2 regions of the uncultured Holdemanella sp. genome follow, and region 2 is predicted to be linked to the other one. Evidence: a T-box and tRNA genes for the amino acid it is inferred to sense, from the RefSeq annotation. Region 2 holds a T-box; the other holds one or more tRNA genes.
The links. The T-box of region 2 lies ahead of Q3907_RS06295 (valine--tRNA ligase). A T-box ahead of a tRNA ligase gene usually reads a tRNA of that ligase, here a tRNA-Val.
Positions count from the first base shown of each region.

Region 1: it encodes a tRNA-Val, which carries the amino acid that the T-box ahead of Q3907_RS06295 (valine--tRNA ligase) is inferred to sense. The anticodon was not compared.

Region 1 is NZ_CATVYQ010000025.1:22,243-29,887, forward strand. It holds gene Q3907_RS05975 (sodium-dependent transporter) at 1-922, shown strand, start outside; gene Q3907_RS05980 (L-lactate dehydrogenase) at 934-1,875, shown strand; gene Q3907_RS05985 (MATE family efflux transporter) at 1,934-3,247, shown strand; gene Q3907_RS05990 (hypothetical protein) at 3,299-3,508, shown strand; gene Q3907_RS05995 (alpha/beta fold hydrolase) at 3,607-4,500, shown strand; tRNA gene Q3907_RS06000 (tRNA-Gly) at 4,555-4,628, opposite strand; tRNA gene Q3907_RS06005 (tRNA-Lys) at 4,639-4,714, opposite strand; tRNA gene Q3907_RS06010 (tRNA-Thr) at 4,720-4,795, opposite strand; tRNA gene Q3907_RS06015 (tRNA-Val) at 4,803-4,878, opposite strand; gene Q3907_RS06020 (hypothetical protein) at 4,891-5,532, opposite strand; gene Q3907_RS06025 (hypothetical protein) at 5,516-5,680, opposite strand; gene Q3907_RS06030 (rod shape-determining protein) at 5,834-6,802, opposite strand; gene Q3907_RS06035 (hypothetical protein) at 7,218-7,349, shown strand; tRNA gene Q3907_RS06040 (tRNA-Val) at 7,388-7,463, shown strand; tRNA gene Q3907_RS06045 (tRNA-Tyr) at 7,471-7,554, shown strand; tRNA gene Q3907_RS06050 (tRNA-Gln) at 7,560-7,635, shown strand; tRNA gene Q3907_RS06055 (tRNA-Gly) at 7,642-7,645, shown strand, end outside.
Region 2 is NZ_CATVYQ010000027.1:7,422-15,066, forward strand. It holds gene Q3907_RS06275 (S8 family peptidase) at 1-264, opposite strand, end outside; gene Q3907_RS06280 (ATP-binding protein) at 271-1,305, opposite strand; gene Q3907_RS06285 (hypothetical protein) at 1,476-1,667, opposite strand; gene Q3907_RS06290 (hypothetical protein) at 2,019-2,162, opposite strand; gene Q3907_RS06295 (valine--tRNA ligase) at 2,374-4,986, opposite strand; T-box leader at 5,026-5,218, opposite strand; gene Q3907_RS06300 (hypothetical protein) at 5,293-5,541, shown strand; gene Q3907_RS06305 (hypothetical protein) at 5,585-7,267, opposite strand; gene Q3907_RS06310 (DUF3990 domain-containing protein) at 7,542-7,645, opposite strand, start outside.

The DNA.
Region 1 (7,645 bases), on a different contig from region 2:
GATGTTTCTAGTTGTATGTATTGGCTTTTTCATTTGTTCAAAAGGTTTGCAGAACGGTGTTGAAAAAGTATCAAAGTATATGATGTTGTGTTTATTGGCGTTGATGCTTATATTAGCAGTACGTTCACTTATTTTGCCAGGAGCCATGGCTGGTGTTAAATTTTACTTATTGCCTGATTTTTCAAAGATGCAAAATATATCAGAAGTCGTATTTGCGGCTATGGGGCAAGCTTTCTTTACTTTGAGTTTAGGTATTGGTGCCATTGCGATATTTGGCAGCTATGTTGATAAAAGTAAGAAATTAACTTCAGAAGCGATTACGGTTGTGTGTTTAGATACATTTGTCGCATTGGTTGCAGGCTTTATTGTGATTCCGGCATGTTTTGCATATAACGTGGATCCTGGGCAAGGTCCTGGATTGATTTTTCAGACATTACCTAATATCTTTGCGAATATGCAATTTGGAAATGTGTGGGGAGCTTTGTTCTTCTTATTTTTAAGTTTTGCGGCATTAACTACAATTATTGCGGTATTTGAAAATATTATCACTATGACAATGGAATGGACAGGATGGTCTCATTCAAAAACCATCAAAGTAAGTTTTGTACTTATCTTTGTTCTATCTTTACCTTGTGCATTGGGATTTAATGTGTTGTCTTTTATTCAACCATTAGGTGCTGGTACAACGATTCAGGATTTAGAAGATTTTATTGTATCGAATAATTTATTGCCTTTAGGATCACTTTGTTATGTATTGTTTTGTACATCTAAATATGGATGGGGATTTAAAAATTTTTTAAAGGAAGCCAATTGTGGTGAGGGAATCTCTTTTCCTAAACAAGTAGGTTTCTATGTTTCGTATATCATTCCTGTAATTATTTTGGTAATATTTATACAGGGATATATCTCTAAATTTTTGTAGGAGGAGCCATTATGATTAAAAAAAGAAAAGTAGTAATTGTTGGTGCGGGAAATGTTGGAGCAAGTACAGCTTTTTGCATGATCAACCAAGGAATTTGTGATGAAATTGTTTTAATTGATATGAATACAGAAAGAGCCAAAGGAGAAACTTTGGATATGATTCATAGTATTGCCTTTATGAATCGTAATATGCAGATTAAATTAGGGGATTATACAGATTGTAAAGATGCTGATGTTTTAGTGATTACAGCTAGTGCTCCAATGGGCAAGGAAAATGATCGTTTAGTGGCTTTAAAATCAAGTTCTAAGATTGTGACAAGCATTGTATCGAGTGCTATGGAAAATGGTTTTAATGGCTTTATTGTAGTTGTATCGAATCCAGTGGATATTATGACTTATGTGGCTTATAAAGTTTCTGGTTTACCAGCAAATCAAATTATTGGATCGGGTACATTACTTGATTCAGCACGTTTACAATGCCATATTGCCGATTGTATTGATGTAGATACAAAGAGTATTCATGCGTATGTTTTAGGTGAACATGGAGATAGTGAAATGATTCCATGGAGTACAGTTCGTGTTGGTGGTAAAGATATTTATCAAATCATTAAAGATAATCCAACTCGTATGAATGAGGGAATGTTTGATAGTATTCATGAAGCTGTAAAGAAAGATGGTTGGGAAATCTTTAACCGTAAAGGAAATACATGTTATGGTATTGCCGCAAGTACAACACGTATTGTTCGTGCTTTGATGTTTAATGAATCTGTAGTACTTCCTGTTTCTACTTATTTAGATGGTCAATATGGACAAGATGGTGTATTTACTAGTGTTCCTGCCGTTTTGGATGCGACTGGTGTCAAAGAGGTTGTTGAGATTGAAATGACAAAAGAAGAAAAAGAACAGTTTGACTCTTCTTGTAGTCATCTACAAAGTTTTTACAAGGAAGTTTAAACTTCCTTTTCTTTTAGTAACATAGGAGGTGTTAGGGTTGGCACAAGGACAAAAGTTAATGACATCGGGCTCGATTCCTAAACAGATGGTTTTCTTTGCGCTACCTATTTTATTAGGAAATTTGTTTCAACAGTTATACAATACGGTGGATTCATTGATTGTTGGAAACTTTTTAGGAAGCCAGGCTCTTGCGGCTGTAAGTTCAAGCGGAAATATTATATTTTTGATGATTGGTTTCTTTAATGGTGTCGCGATTGGTGCAGGTGTAGTCATATCACGATATTTTGGAGCAAGAGAAATAGAACGTATGCAGAATGCAATCCATACAACAGTTGCATTTGGATTGATCGTAAGTTTTATTATGACACTTGTAGGTATCTTTTTTACGCCTACATTGCTTCAATGGATGGGAACACCAGAAAGTGTAATGGATGCGTCTGTGACTTATTTTAAAATTTATTTTTTAGGTTCCTTTGGATCCATTATGTATAATTTTTTTGTAGGTATTTTACAGGCAGTAGGTGATAGTAAGCATTCACTATATTATTTGATTATTTCAAGTGTAGTAAATATTGTATTGGACTTATTTTTTATTGCGTTTCTTAAAATGGGTGTAGGATCTGCTGCTTTAGCTACAATCATCTCACAGTATATTTCAGCGGGTCTATGCCTATATTTATTGTTGACGACAAAGGGAACACATCGTATTGTTCTTTCTGAGATAAAGATTCATAAAGAACTTCTAGGGGAAATCTTAAAATATGGCTTGCCTAGTGGATTTCAGAATTCCATTATTGGACTAGCTAATGTAGTTGTTCAATCGAATATCAACTCTTTTGGTGATATGGCCATGGCTGGTTGTGGTGCTTATTCAAAAATTGAAGGTTTTGCGTTCTTGCCAATTACTAGTTTTACAATGGCACTTACGACTTTTGTTGGACAAAATCTAGGAGCTCGTCAATATGATCGTGTTTTAAAGGGTGCTAAATTTGGTATGATTTGTTCGATGACTTTGGCGGAAATCATTGGTGTAATTATTTTTGTGTTTGGCTCTCAATTTATTGCAGCCTTTGATGCGACACCAGAGGTTATTCGGTTTGGTACATTACGAGGACAGACAAGTGCATTCTTCTTTTGTTTATTAGCCTATTCACATTGTGTATCGGCTATCTTAAGAGGAGCAGGTAAATCCATGATTCCGATGATTGTTATGCTTGTGTGTTGGTGCTTCGTGCGTGTTGCAGGCCTTACAGTTATGGGTATGTTAGTACATAATATATGGTGTGTATATTGGATCTATCCAATTACTTGGTCTTTATCAAGTATTACTTTCTTTATGTATTATCATAGGGTAGATTGGCTTCACGCATAAATTTGACAACAGGATTTAATAAGTGATAGACTTATATCGAGGTAGATAACTATGAAATCAATGTTAGAAGAATTAAAAGATGTAAAAATTAAAAAGCATACAGTTACATCTATTGAATATGATTGCAAGTCTGAAGAAAAAGAGGATGAAGTATTTGATCAAGTTCATAATATTGTCACAAATCATTTAGATGACTTCGCAAAGATTACTTTTGATGTGGAAGCAGATCACAAAGTAAAAGTAGAAATTAGTGAAAACTAGTTAGACCATTAAAAATGGTCTTTTTTTTTGATTTGTCTAGTTGAAATAATTATATATTTGATACAATTAAATCAAGAAAGAAATGTGGGTACTATAATATGATAATTAAAAAAATTACATCAAAGCAAGATGGATTAAAGTTAGAGATTGCGATAATGGAGTGTAAAAATCCAAAAGGAATTGTACAGTTTTCACATGGGATGGCGGAGCATAAAGAGCGTTATTTTGATTTTATGCAGTATTTAAATGAAAGAGGCTATATTTGTGTGATTCATGATCATAGAGGACATGGTGGTAGTGTAAAATCAAAGAATGATTATGGATATTTCTATACTGAAAATGCGGATTATATTGTGGATGATTTATTCCAGGTGACTGAGTACGTACGTGATATGTATCCTGGATTAGAGGTAACGTTATTTAGTCATAGTATGGGTACATTGGTAGCTCGTTGTTACTTAAAAAAATATGACAATTATATTCGTCGCTTGATTTTGTGTGGTCCTCCTACAGAAAATTCGGCTGCTAGTTTTGCGGTTGGATTGGCAAAAATAATAAAACCTTTCTTTAAAGAAAAGAAAGGCAATAGTTTATTAAATAAGATGGCTTTTGCGGGATATGAATCGGGGAATCGTTGGTTGAGTAAAAATCCAGAGAATGTAGATCAATATGAAGCGGATGAATTGTGTGGCTTTTTGTTTACAACAAATGGTTTTATAAACTTATTTCAATTGATGGTTAAAGCATTTGATAAAAAGGATTGGAAGGTGACAAATAGTGAATTGCCAATCTTGATGATTGCAGGTCAAGAAGATCCGGTTATTCAGAATAAGGATAAATTTGAACAGTTGAAACAATTTTTAATGGGGGTTGGATATAAAAATGTATCTAGTAAATTGTATCCGACTTTAAAGCATGAAATCTTAAATGAAAAAGAGAATCAAAGGATTTATGAAGATGTATATGCGTTTATAAATGATGCCAAGGAGTAGGTCCTTGGCATTTTTGATATAAAAAAACTCGCATTTGCGAGTTAATATTTTACATGGAGCAGGTGATGAGAATCGAACTCACGTAGTCAGCTTGGAAGGCTGAAGTTCTACCATTGAACTACACCTGCATAATATAAGTGGTGACCCGTGGGCGATTCGAACGCCCGACCCTTTGATTAAAAGTCAAATGCTCTACCAACTGAGCTAACGGGTCACAAGTGGTGCCGACTATAGGAATTGAACCCACAACCTACTGATTACAAGTCAGTTGCTCTACCAATTGAGCTAAGTCGGCATTTTAATGGTGGAGGTTAACGGACTCGAACCGCTGACCCTCTGCTTGTAAGGCAGATGCTCTCCCAACTGAGCTAAACCTCCGTAAGTGCCTATTTATAATAGCACTGAGTTAAAATAAATGCAAGCACTTTTTGTAAAAATTATTTGAATTTTAAATTTGTTTAAAATCATAGCTAAAATAATGGATGAAACGACGATGATCAATGTTTCTTTTGTGCCTTTATATAAGATTACAACTAGGAATACATAAAGTAAAAAGTTTAATATTGTAGTGTTTGATATCGTGTTTTCTGTATACGTGAAGCATGTACTAAAGAGAATGGCTAAAAGAAGGGTTGATAGAATCCATCCTTTTGAATCTGATTGATTGGCTGACCATACTAAATAACTAAAGATTGTCCAAATCAGTGTGAATACGATCCATGTTAAAAACATTTCTTTTGGCATAGTATGTGTAAGGATTATTGAGAATAGACAATAACTTACAAAACAAACGATGTTGAATAGTGTTGTATTTAATGTTGCTGTTTTTTCAGAATGAGAATATAGAGCGATAATACCGTTTATAAAGATCCATAGTGGCAAGTTTGATAATAGTTTGGTTGGATCAAAATATACTATAAATGGCTTAATGAATTCTATGCTTACTGGTACAAAGGATAAGAACGCCATTACGATTGCCGTTAGGATGATAGAAATAGTGAATATCCAATTGTTGTTATTTCTTTTTTTCATTTTGATTTACCTTTTTTGAATAGATGATCGCAATAAATAAAAATAAGATACCTATATATAAGAATGTATATGTAAGATTATAAGCGAATATAAATAAGCAGATGGCTGCAATTAGATATAAGATCGATGATACAATATTCTTGTTCATAAAGTGTCCTCCTAATGGAACAAATTATATCACACAAAAAGAAAAACTCCCATTGGGAGCTTTTGAAACAGCAATAAGAGAAAAGGGAATGGGATATGAAGGGTGTCTTGCTGTTTTCTGATTATATATTAAGAGTCGATTCTTAAATTTAACTTAATCTTCCATACGTGATAATAAAATCATGAGCCCAGCAGAAACAGTATTTAGTGGATCATCTGTGACAAAAATTGGACAGCCAACAGTATTTTGTAGATAGGTTGGTAGTCCATTTAGTAACATGGATCCTCCGCAACAGATAATTCCTCGCGTTTTCACGTCTTGCTGCATTGTAATTGGTAAGCTTGATAAAAAATGTAGAATCCAATTTGTCCATTGCTGTACAAGTGGAGCTAGAACGCCGACAATTTGATTTTCATTGATGATCACCGCTTTTAATACGTGACTATTTTTATCCATACCAACAATTTCAAGGCTTCTTGGATTTTGTTGAATGTTGACCTGACCAAGTTTTCGTTTAATTTTTTCAATTTGTTTATTAGAAACGTTGATATTGTAGGAATTTGTTAGCCAATTTTTGAGGGCCATATTAATTGTAATGCCTGAAACGTTACAACGTGCTTTCTTTTCCATTTTGCCATTTAAGAATAGGGCAATATCACAATTGGCAGATCCTATATTTAATACGCAGCTTGCGACAGGTAAGAAAAGGTCGAGTTTAGCTCCGATGGCTGCAATCCAAATTTCTTGTTCAAAATAAACACGATATGCACCTAGTTCTTCTAAATGCTCTTTTAATATTTCACAGGATTCTTCACTAAAGTTAGTAGGATAGCTAACTAATAAAGTTGTTTTTTGGAACATTTTAAAGGCTTTGTGTTCATATAGTAATTGTTCTAATAAAATATCAAGCGCATCAAAGTTAATTGGGCTTTCACGTAATGGTGAAATGACTTTTATGTCTGGGTCCATAGAACCGATTAAATCTTTAGCGTCTTCCCCAATACCTAGCACATGGTTTTGCTTATCAAGGGCGACCATGCAAGGTTCGTTGTATAGTAATCCGTCTTCTTGTGTGCATAGACGAATATAGTTAGTTCCTAAATCAATTCCCATACGAATCATGGTAAAACCTCCTAATAATATATATAATATATGACTTTATTTTACACCAGGTTAAATTGTGATACAATATGTTCGCATTCCTACGTATACAGATGAATAATATTGAGATTGATAATATAAAAGAGATTTCACTTTTAGTTGTAATGGATTCAATAAAATTAAATAAAACGGTGGTTTATCATGATTTATTTTTATTGTGGAGCCAGGCTTTTGAAAATATGGATATACCTATATATATGGTTTTTCCAGATCATAAGGATGAGTTGTATAGTTTTTATCGTTTTATAATACGGATATACATTATATTTCAGATGTCGGGTTTATAAACCAATTGGGTTGTGCACAAGAAAAAAATGTTTTTGGAAAAAAATATAAGGTAATATCACCTAGAATGTATATAATCTATAATGAAAAATTGATTGAAGAACAAAAAAGAATAAATAATAAATCGATTAAAAAGCTTTATATAAAGGCATTAGAATTGAAATTTGAAAAATTTATAAAAAAAATTAAAAATTCCGTTGACATACCTAATATCCTTTGGTAATATAAATGAGCGCAAACGAGTTTGCGATGAAAAAACATGGAGGTTTAGCTCAGTTGGGAGAGCATCTGCCTTACAAGCAGAGGGTCAGCGGTTCGAGTCCGTTAACCTCCACCATGTTGATGGAGAAGTAGCGAAGTGGCTAAACGCGGCTGACTGTAACTCAGTTCCTTTTGGTTCGGCAGTTCGAATCTGTCCTTCTCCACCACTCATTGGGGTATAGCCAAGCGGTAAGGCACAGGACTTTGACTCCTGCATTTCCCTGGTTCGAATCCAGGTACCCCAGCCATCATTTGCAG
Region 2 (7,645 bases):
CGTATCATTGTTTTTCTTTGAAGAACTTTCTAATATGCCTTTGATTCGATTCGATTTAGCAACCACTGTGTTATAATACACACTCACTAGTGGATTTATTTGTAATTTTTCATTTTGCCAAAACTTTTGAACATTCATTAAATCATTCTTCAAATTCATCAAGTGTTCAACTGTTACAGATTTATTCTTAGGCAAATTGGTGGGTCCCATAGGACTATTTTTTCCATGTTCAAAAGTGCCTTTTAATTGTAAAATTTCATTCATATACAATTACTCCTTTAATTCTCTTTGTACTTGGCTTTTTGATATACCTGTAAGTATTTCAATCTCCCTAACAGTGAATCCTTGACTTTGTAAATGCTTTAGATCCTTTATATCCTCTTTATAAAAACTCCTATACACTCTTCTTAAATAATCAAATTCATCATTCGGGTTACTAAATGCCAAAGAAGTTCTTATAATGTTTTTCAAATCTCCAGGATAAGGTATAGGATCTACAGAAGAAATTATTTTTCTGAACAATCTCATATTACTTCCAACATTTTTAAACTTAGACAAATAATGTTTTAATATGATTTCAGAAATATCAACTAAATCTTCATGTGAATATCTATTAAAATCAATGACTGAATCAAATCTTCTAACTAAAGCCTTATCAAAATGATTAAATAGATTTGTTGTCGCAATTAACAGTACCTCGTCATTTAGATTATCCAATCCCTTTAACACAGAAGTGGTTGCACGACCCATTTCTCTTAAATCATTAGAATCCGTCCTATCTAATGCAAGAGCATCTATTTCATCAAATAAAACAACAACTTTTTCAGGTGAAAACAATCCATTTATTTCATCAAATAATTGTGCTATATTTTTTGCGGTTTGACCAAGCTTGCTGTCAATCAAAAACGCAAAATCCACCATATACAATTCTCTATCAAGAATACGAGCTATCTGTTTTACAGATTCTGTTTTCCCCGTTCCTGGTGCACCTTGAAACAAGAACTTATTAACGCCGATTCCATGTCCAGCAGCATTTACTATTCCCACTATATCGTCTTTGATACAATCTGGTAGTGGTAACGGGTCTCCATTAACTTCTAGTTTCTTCACAAAAGCCAAATCATCCTCTTCCATCTGTGGAACAAAAGTATTCGCATTTGATAAAAGTGCCATAATATATTCAGCTAGTTGATAATCCCCACTTTTATCAAATTCATTCGCTATTTGATAAGCCTCGTTTCTAAAGGCAGAATCATTTTTTTCTGCATGATATTTTATTAAATTTATAATATTTGCCTTTTTCATTTTGATACCTTCCATCTCTCTTGTTATCGTTGATTCTATTTTAACATAGTTGGGACATTTTTACAATATATGGGACATTATCTAGTTTCTATCCTTTACTTATATAAAAAAAACGTCTAGAGTAACTCTGGGCGTTTGCGTTTCCTATCCTAATTTCTTAAGGATGTTATCTAATTGTGTTTTCTTTTTCGTAGATTTTCGTCGTGTTGTTTTTTTTCTGCGTTGACTTTAGCTTCTGGTGCTTTATTGACAAAGCCAGGATTTTTCAACATGCCTGAACAACGTTTGATTTCGTTTTCTAGGCGTGCGATTTCTTTTTCTAGTTTTCCTTTTTCTTCTTCTAAGTCAATTAATGCATCCATCGCAAGTTTGATTATTCATTTTTTATTTTCTCTTAATCATAATACATAATAGGTTCCCTTTCTTTTAGTAAGTAATTTCCCAGACAATTCATTTACGATTATATTATGTGAGCATCCATCTAACAATCTCCATACATTAAATAGAAATCATTATTGTCAACATAGTTGGTAATATATCCTTGTACAAAGGATGGTGCTCATTATGTCCTTAACTTTGCAAAATTTGTAAAGTTTAAAAAAGAAGCATTAGTAACTCAATTCACCAATGCTTCTATCGATATATTTTGCCGTGGTCGTCTTCGGACAACCCCTTGAAAGAGTCTGATGCGTTGAACTCTTTTTTTTGGCTTTTTACTGTTTTTTCAATTCCGGCAGAATGGCAAAACTGGTACCGAGGGATGCAACACCTGCCATGATTACTGCACCACCGATTGCCAATAACCAGAACTGCTCCATCTTTTCGTACTCCAACATAAAATGTGCCGCCCTCTGCATTTTCAAATCCTATCTCTTTTCGGATGTCAGGGACATACTCTTGCTTAAATTCAATATTCTGGTTCTCAAATTCTAACATCTTCTATCCCTTCCTTTCTCTTTTCTTGCTTCTTTCTTATTGTGAGAAAGAAAGAAAGGAAAGTGAAGAGATATAGAAACAAATGTTTTGTCGATTAAAAAAAACGCCCAGAAAATCTGAGCGTAATTTATACTATCCTAATTTCTTAAGGATGTTATCTAATTGTGTTTTCGTCATTTCTAGCTTTTCTGTGTAAGATGCTAGTTTTTCTTTTTCTGCATTGACTTTAGCTTCTGGTGCTTTATTGACAAAGCCAGGATTTTTCAACATGCCTGAACAACGTTTGATTTCGTTTTCTAGGCGTGCAATTTCTTTTTCAAGTTTTCCTTTTTCTTCTTCTAAGTCAATCAATGCATCCATCGCAACAGTTAATACAGCTTTTTCGATTGTACGTGATAATACATCTTCTGTATTTAAATCTTCTTTGACTGTGGCGTGTGCCATACGTGCTAGAATGGCAGTTGATTCTGAATTTAATGTTACATAACCATTGTCGTTGTGTAATGAAATCGTTAAGTCTTCACTTGGTTTCATTGCGTATTCAACTTTGATTTCACGAACCGTTTGAATTGCGCTGATAACTAATGCCATTTCGTCTTTTTCTGCATCTGTATATTCAAATTCAACTTTTTCTGGCCAAGTTTCAACATTTAAGCTTTCTTTATCATGAGGTAAGTTCAAATAGATTTCTTCTGTCACAAATGGCATGAATGGAGATAATACTTTTAAAATTCCCATCATGACTGTATATAGAACAGCTTTTGTATTGGCGACTAAGCTTTCGTCTTCTGAATATAGAGTAGCTTTAGAAAGTTCAATGTACCAGCTGCAGAAATCATCCCATACAAAGCTATATAATTCGTTTCCTACAATAGCCAATTCATATTTGTCCATATTTGTAGATACATGGTCTAATACTTCGTTAAAACGAGCTAAGATCCATTTGTCTACACTATTGCCTTTAGTCATGTCTAGTTCTGGTTTAGTATCTCCAATTTGCATTTGAACATAACGAGCTGCATTCCAGATCTTGTTGATAAAGTTCCAGCTTGCGTCCATCTTAGTTTCATCAAAACGTAAGTCTTGTCCTGGAGTTGAGTTTGTTGTTAAGAAGAAACGTAAGGCGTCAGCACCCTTTTCTTGAATTACATCCATTGGATCAATGCCATTACCTAATGATTTAGACATCTTACGTCCTTGTGTATCACGAACAAGACCATGAATTAATACGTCTTTGAATGGACGGTTCTTCATGCAGTAGCGTGTTTGGAAAGCCATACGAGCCACCCAGAAGAAGATGATGTCATATCCTGTTACTAATACATCATTTGGGAAATAGCGTTCTAGATCCGCTGTTGTTTCTGGCCAACCAAGTGTTGAGAAAGGCCATAATGCACTTGAGAACCAAGTATCCAATACATCTTCATCTTGTGTCCAGTTTTCAATGTCTTTTGGATCTTCCATACCAACATAGATTTCACCAGTTTCTTTGTTTGTCCAAGCAGGAATTCTGTGTCCCCACCACAACTGACGTGAAATACACCAATCTTCAATATTTTCTAGCCATTGTTCAAATGTTTTATTGAAACGAGAAGGTACAAAGTTGATTCTTTGATCTTCAATTTCTTGATTCTTTAATACTTCTTGTGCAAGTGGTTTCATTTTTACAAACCATTGTTTACTTAAATAAGGTTCTACGATAACACCAGTTCTTTCTGAGTGTCCTACTTGGTGTAAGTGTTCTTCAATATGATCGACTACACCAGCATCTTTAAAGTCATTGACTAAGGCTTCACGACATTCAAAACGATCCATACCTGCATACTTACCACACATATCATTCATCGTTCCATCTGGATTCATACAGATAGGCATTGGTAAGTTGTATTTTTTAGCTAATGCAAAGTCATTTGGGTCATGTGCTGGCGTACATTTCATAACAGCTGTACCAAAGCTCATATCAATATAGTCATCAGCCATGATTGGAAGTTTGTCTCCATTTGCAGGGTTGATCGCATGCATTCCAACAATGTCTTTATATCTTTCGTCATCTGGGTGAACAAAAATTGCTTGATCGGCAAACATTGTTTCTGGACGAGTTGTCGCAATCACTAATTCTTGTCCAGTTTCCACAACTTTATATTTAAAGTAATACATGTGACCCATGATTTCTTTGTGTTCAACTTCAATATTAGACAATGCTGTTTTAGCTTCAGGATCCCAGTTGATGATTCTTTCACCTTGATAGATTAGTCCATCATTATATAAGTCTACAAAGACTTTACGAACGGCATGACTTAAACCTTCATCTAATGTAAAGCGTTCACGACTATAGTCTAAAGATAAACCTAATTTAGCCCATTGACTACGAATGGTAGAAGCATATTCTTCTTTCCACTCCCAAGCTCTTTCCAAGAATTTTTCACGACCAATGTCATAACGAGAAATTCCTTCTGATTTTAAACGAGCATCTACCTTTGCCTGTGTTGCAATACCTGCATGATCCATTCCGGCTACCCAACATACGTCATAGCCCTTTAATCTTTTATAACGACATAAAATATCTTGTAATGTTGTATCCCATGCATGTCCTAAGTGTAGCTTTCCAGTTACGTTTGGTGGAGGGATCACAATACAATATGGGCGTTTTGATAGATCGCCCGCTGTGAAATATCCTTTTTCAATCCAATTTTGGTATTTATCATTTTCTACTGCTAAATGATTATATTTTGCTTCCAACGTCATCCACAATCATCCTTTCCATAAATATAAAAAAGCACATCCCCATAGGACGTGCTTGACGTGGTACCACCTAATTTTATTCTCATTCACATTAACGCTGTGTCACGAAATTTACTACTTCATTTCATAAATTCAACTCAAAGACTACCTTCATCTACCCTACACACAAGCTTTCACCAGCCGCTTGCTCTCTAAAGAATACAAGTAAATTACTCCTTCTTGTCATCGCTTTGAATTTAGTTTATCAAAGAAAAAGTAAAAACTCAAATCATTTTGAAAAATAAGTTGTTTTATTTTCTAGTTTACTATATGATGATTAAAGAAAGCGGTGTAAACATGGATAATCAATTATACAATCAAATCAAAGCTGTTCATGAACAGTATATTAAAGAACAAAATCGTTTAGAAGATGAAATCGATCGTTTAAGAAGAGAAATCGTTTGTCTAGATAATGAAGATGAAATCGAAGCCTTGAATAAACTTGTTCGAATCGATGACATCAAACGTAAAATGGTTGTAGAATTCATTCATAGTTTAGATAAGATTGTGGAGCAATAATTGCCCCACATTTTTTTACTAAATTTAAAAATTTTTGTTTTAATCAATCTATTCTATTTATATATTCAAAAAAAGTATTATCTTTGAAAGGCTTAAAAACTAGATCCAATCTTTCGTCATCTACTAACAAATTCATCATTTGGCACTTTCTTTCAAAGTCTGTCAACATGGCACTTTTAAAAACTCTTCTATAATGGTATTTTAATTCTTGTCCAAATAATTCTAGGCAACAATTCCCTTCCTCAATCAAACTTATAGGATTAGTAAACTTATTCATAGTATCTTTTGATTCAACACCTACATTTATTGTTAATTTTCTACTCTGCCATGATAAAGCTTTCTTGTTATTTTGAATCAAATTAGATATGCCATATATTAATTTTGAATCCTCTTTTCTAAATTTTTTTGGCAATTTAAAACAAACATCAAAATAATTTTCAATCAAGCACAATCTTTCAAAAAAGTCAATTTCAGCATCTATTGCAGATGTATCAATATCTGAATCATTTTCAGGTTGCGCTTTTATTGCATATTGATGTTGTTCCAATAAATAAACTCCAAAACCTTTTTTCATTTGTACAGCTTTAATAAATTTTGTGTAATTAAGCCTTTCTTTACAAGTTGGTTTTATAATATTACTTGTAAAATCAAGCCTTTGATCGCCTTTAATCTTGAATCTAAGTTCAAAATATATATGTGTATTTTTCTGTTCTTTGTTAGATACAACATATGTTCCATCATCTAAAATCTCTTTTGTTCTGAACAAAATATATTCAAAATAAGTAACATCGTCCACAACTACTGAGCAAGGAGCCGCTTTAGGAAACTCTTTTGGTTTTACCATCAAACTTTGACCCCGTAATTCTTCAGCTTCTTTTTGAACTGGATCTTTGACGTTTCCTAACATTTTTGTTGCATCAGTAACTTTTACAAACATATTTTTTTGATGCCTATATGCATATTCAAATGGATCAACATCTTTATTATGGTATAAATTTTCACCTATTTTTATATCCGCTCGTATATTCATACTAGAAGGATATTTTTGTTCAGCATCCTTGGTCAAGGGTACACTAATCAATCCACCGTTAATATAGCTATATCCGTAATCTGGATATAGTACATGATTTTTAGACATGTCTAAAAAACAATTATTAAGTATAGAATTAGCTTGTTCAATTTTATTTTCTGCAACCAGTGTTGGTAAATATTCTTGAGAAATTATAGTTATTTTATTTTCAAGACATGTCAATTTATCACTAAATTCATCAAATTTAGTATCAACATGTTCTGTCACACTATTTACAATATCAGAAGCAATAATATAATCTTGTAAAGATATATTTTTTGAGTAAACATATTTAATAATATCAATACACGTTGCAACGATTTTTTTAACATTATTTATAGACTCTTTATTATTTGCTTTCGAAAACTTAACAGCTTTATCAATCACTTCTTCACGTGCTCGTCCTCTTTCAACAGTGTTTATTGAAAAAACTCTTGTTTTCACATCAGTAATTAAGTGATTTAAAATATAGTTCAATAAACCTTCAAAATCAAATTCTTCTTTCATTGAATATAATCCATTCAATTCCTTTTGTTCACTGATATATTTTTTTAATTTGTTTCGCAACAATTGTTCGTTTAGTTTTTTGTTTATCTGACTTTTTCCAACTTCTAAACCTATATCAGTAAGTTTATCTAATAAAATATCGTCTATCATTTTCCCTCCATTATTCTTATCTTATTAATCGAAACTTATAGTATATTAACTAGATTTGTTTCAATGATATATCATTTTTAATACAAACATTTCTAGTTTATAAAGTTTATACAAAACTAAAATAAAAATGTGAAAAGATTATTGAATGTCCGTGCACAAAAATTGAATATATAATTTTTTCTATTTTGTTAAACAATAGCTACCTATAATTTCATCATCCTTTTGATCAACATCTGATTATTTTCTACAATAGGCTCATCAAAATATTTGTTGATCATAATTCATAACTCCTATCATATTCTAGACATTTCAATGCGGCTTCTGTACAAAATACAATTTGATATGTCGGATACTTAAATTTAACCAACTCCCAAAATG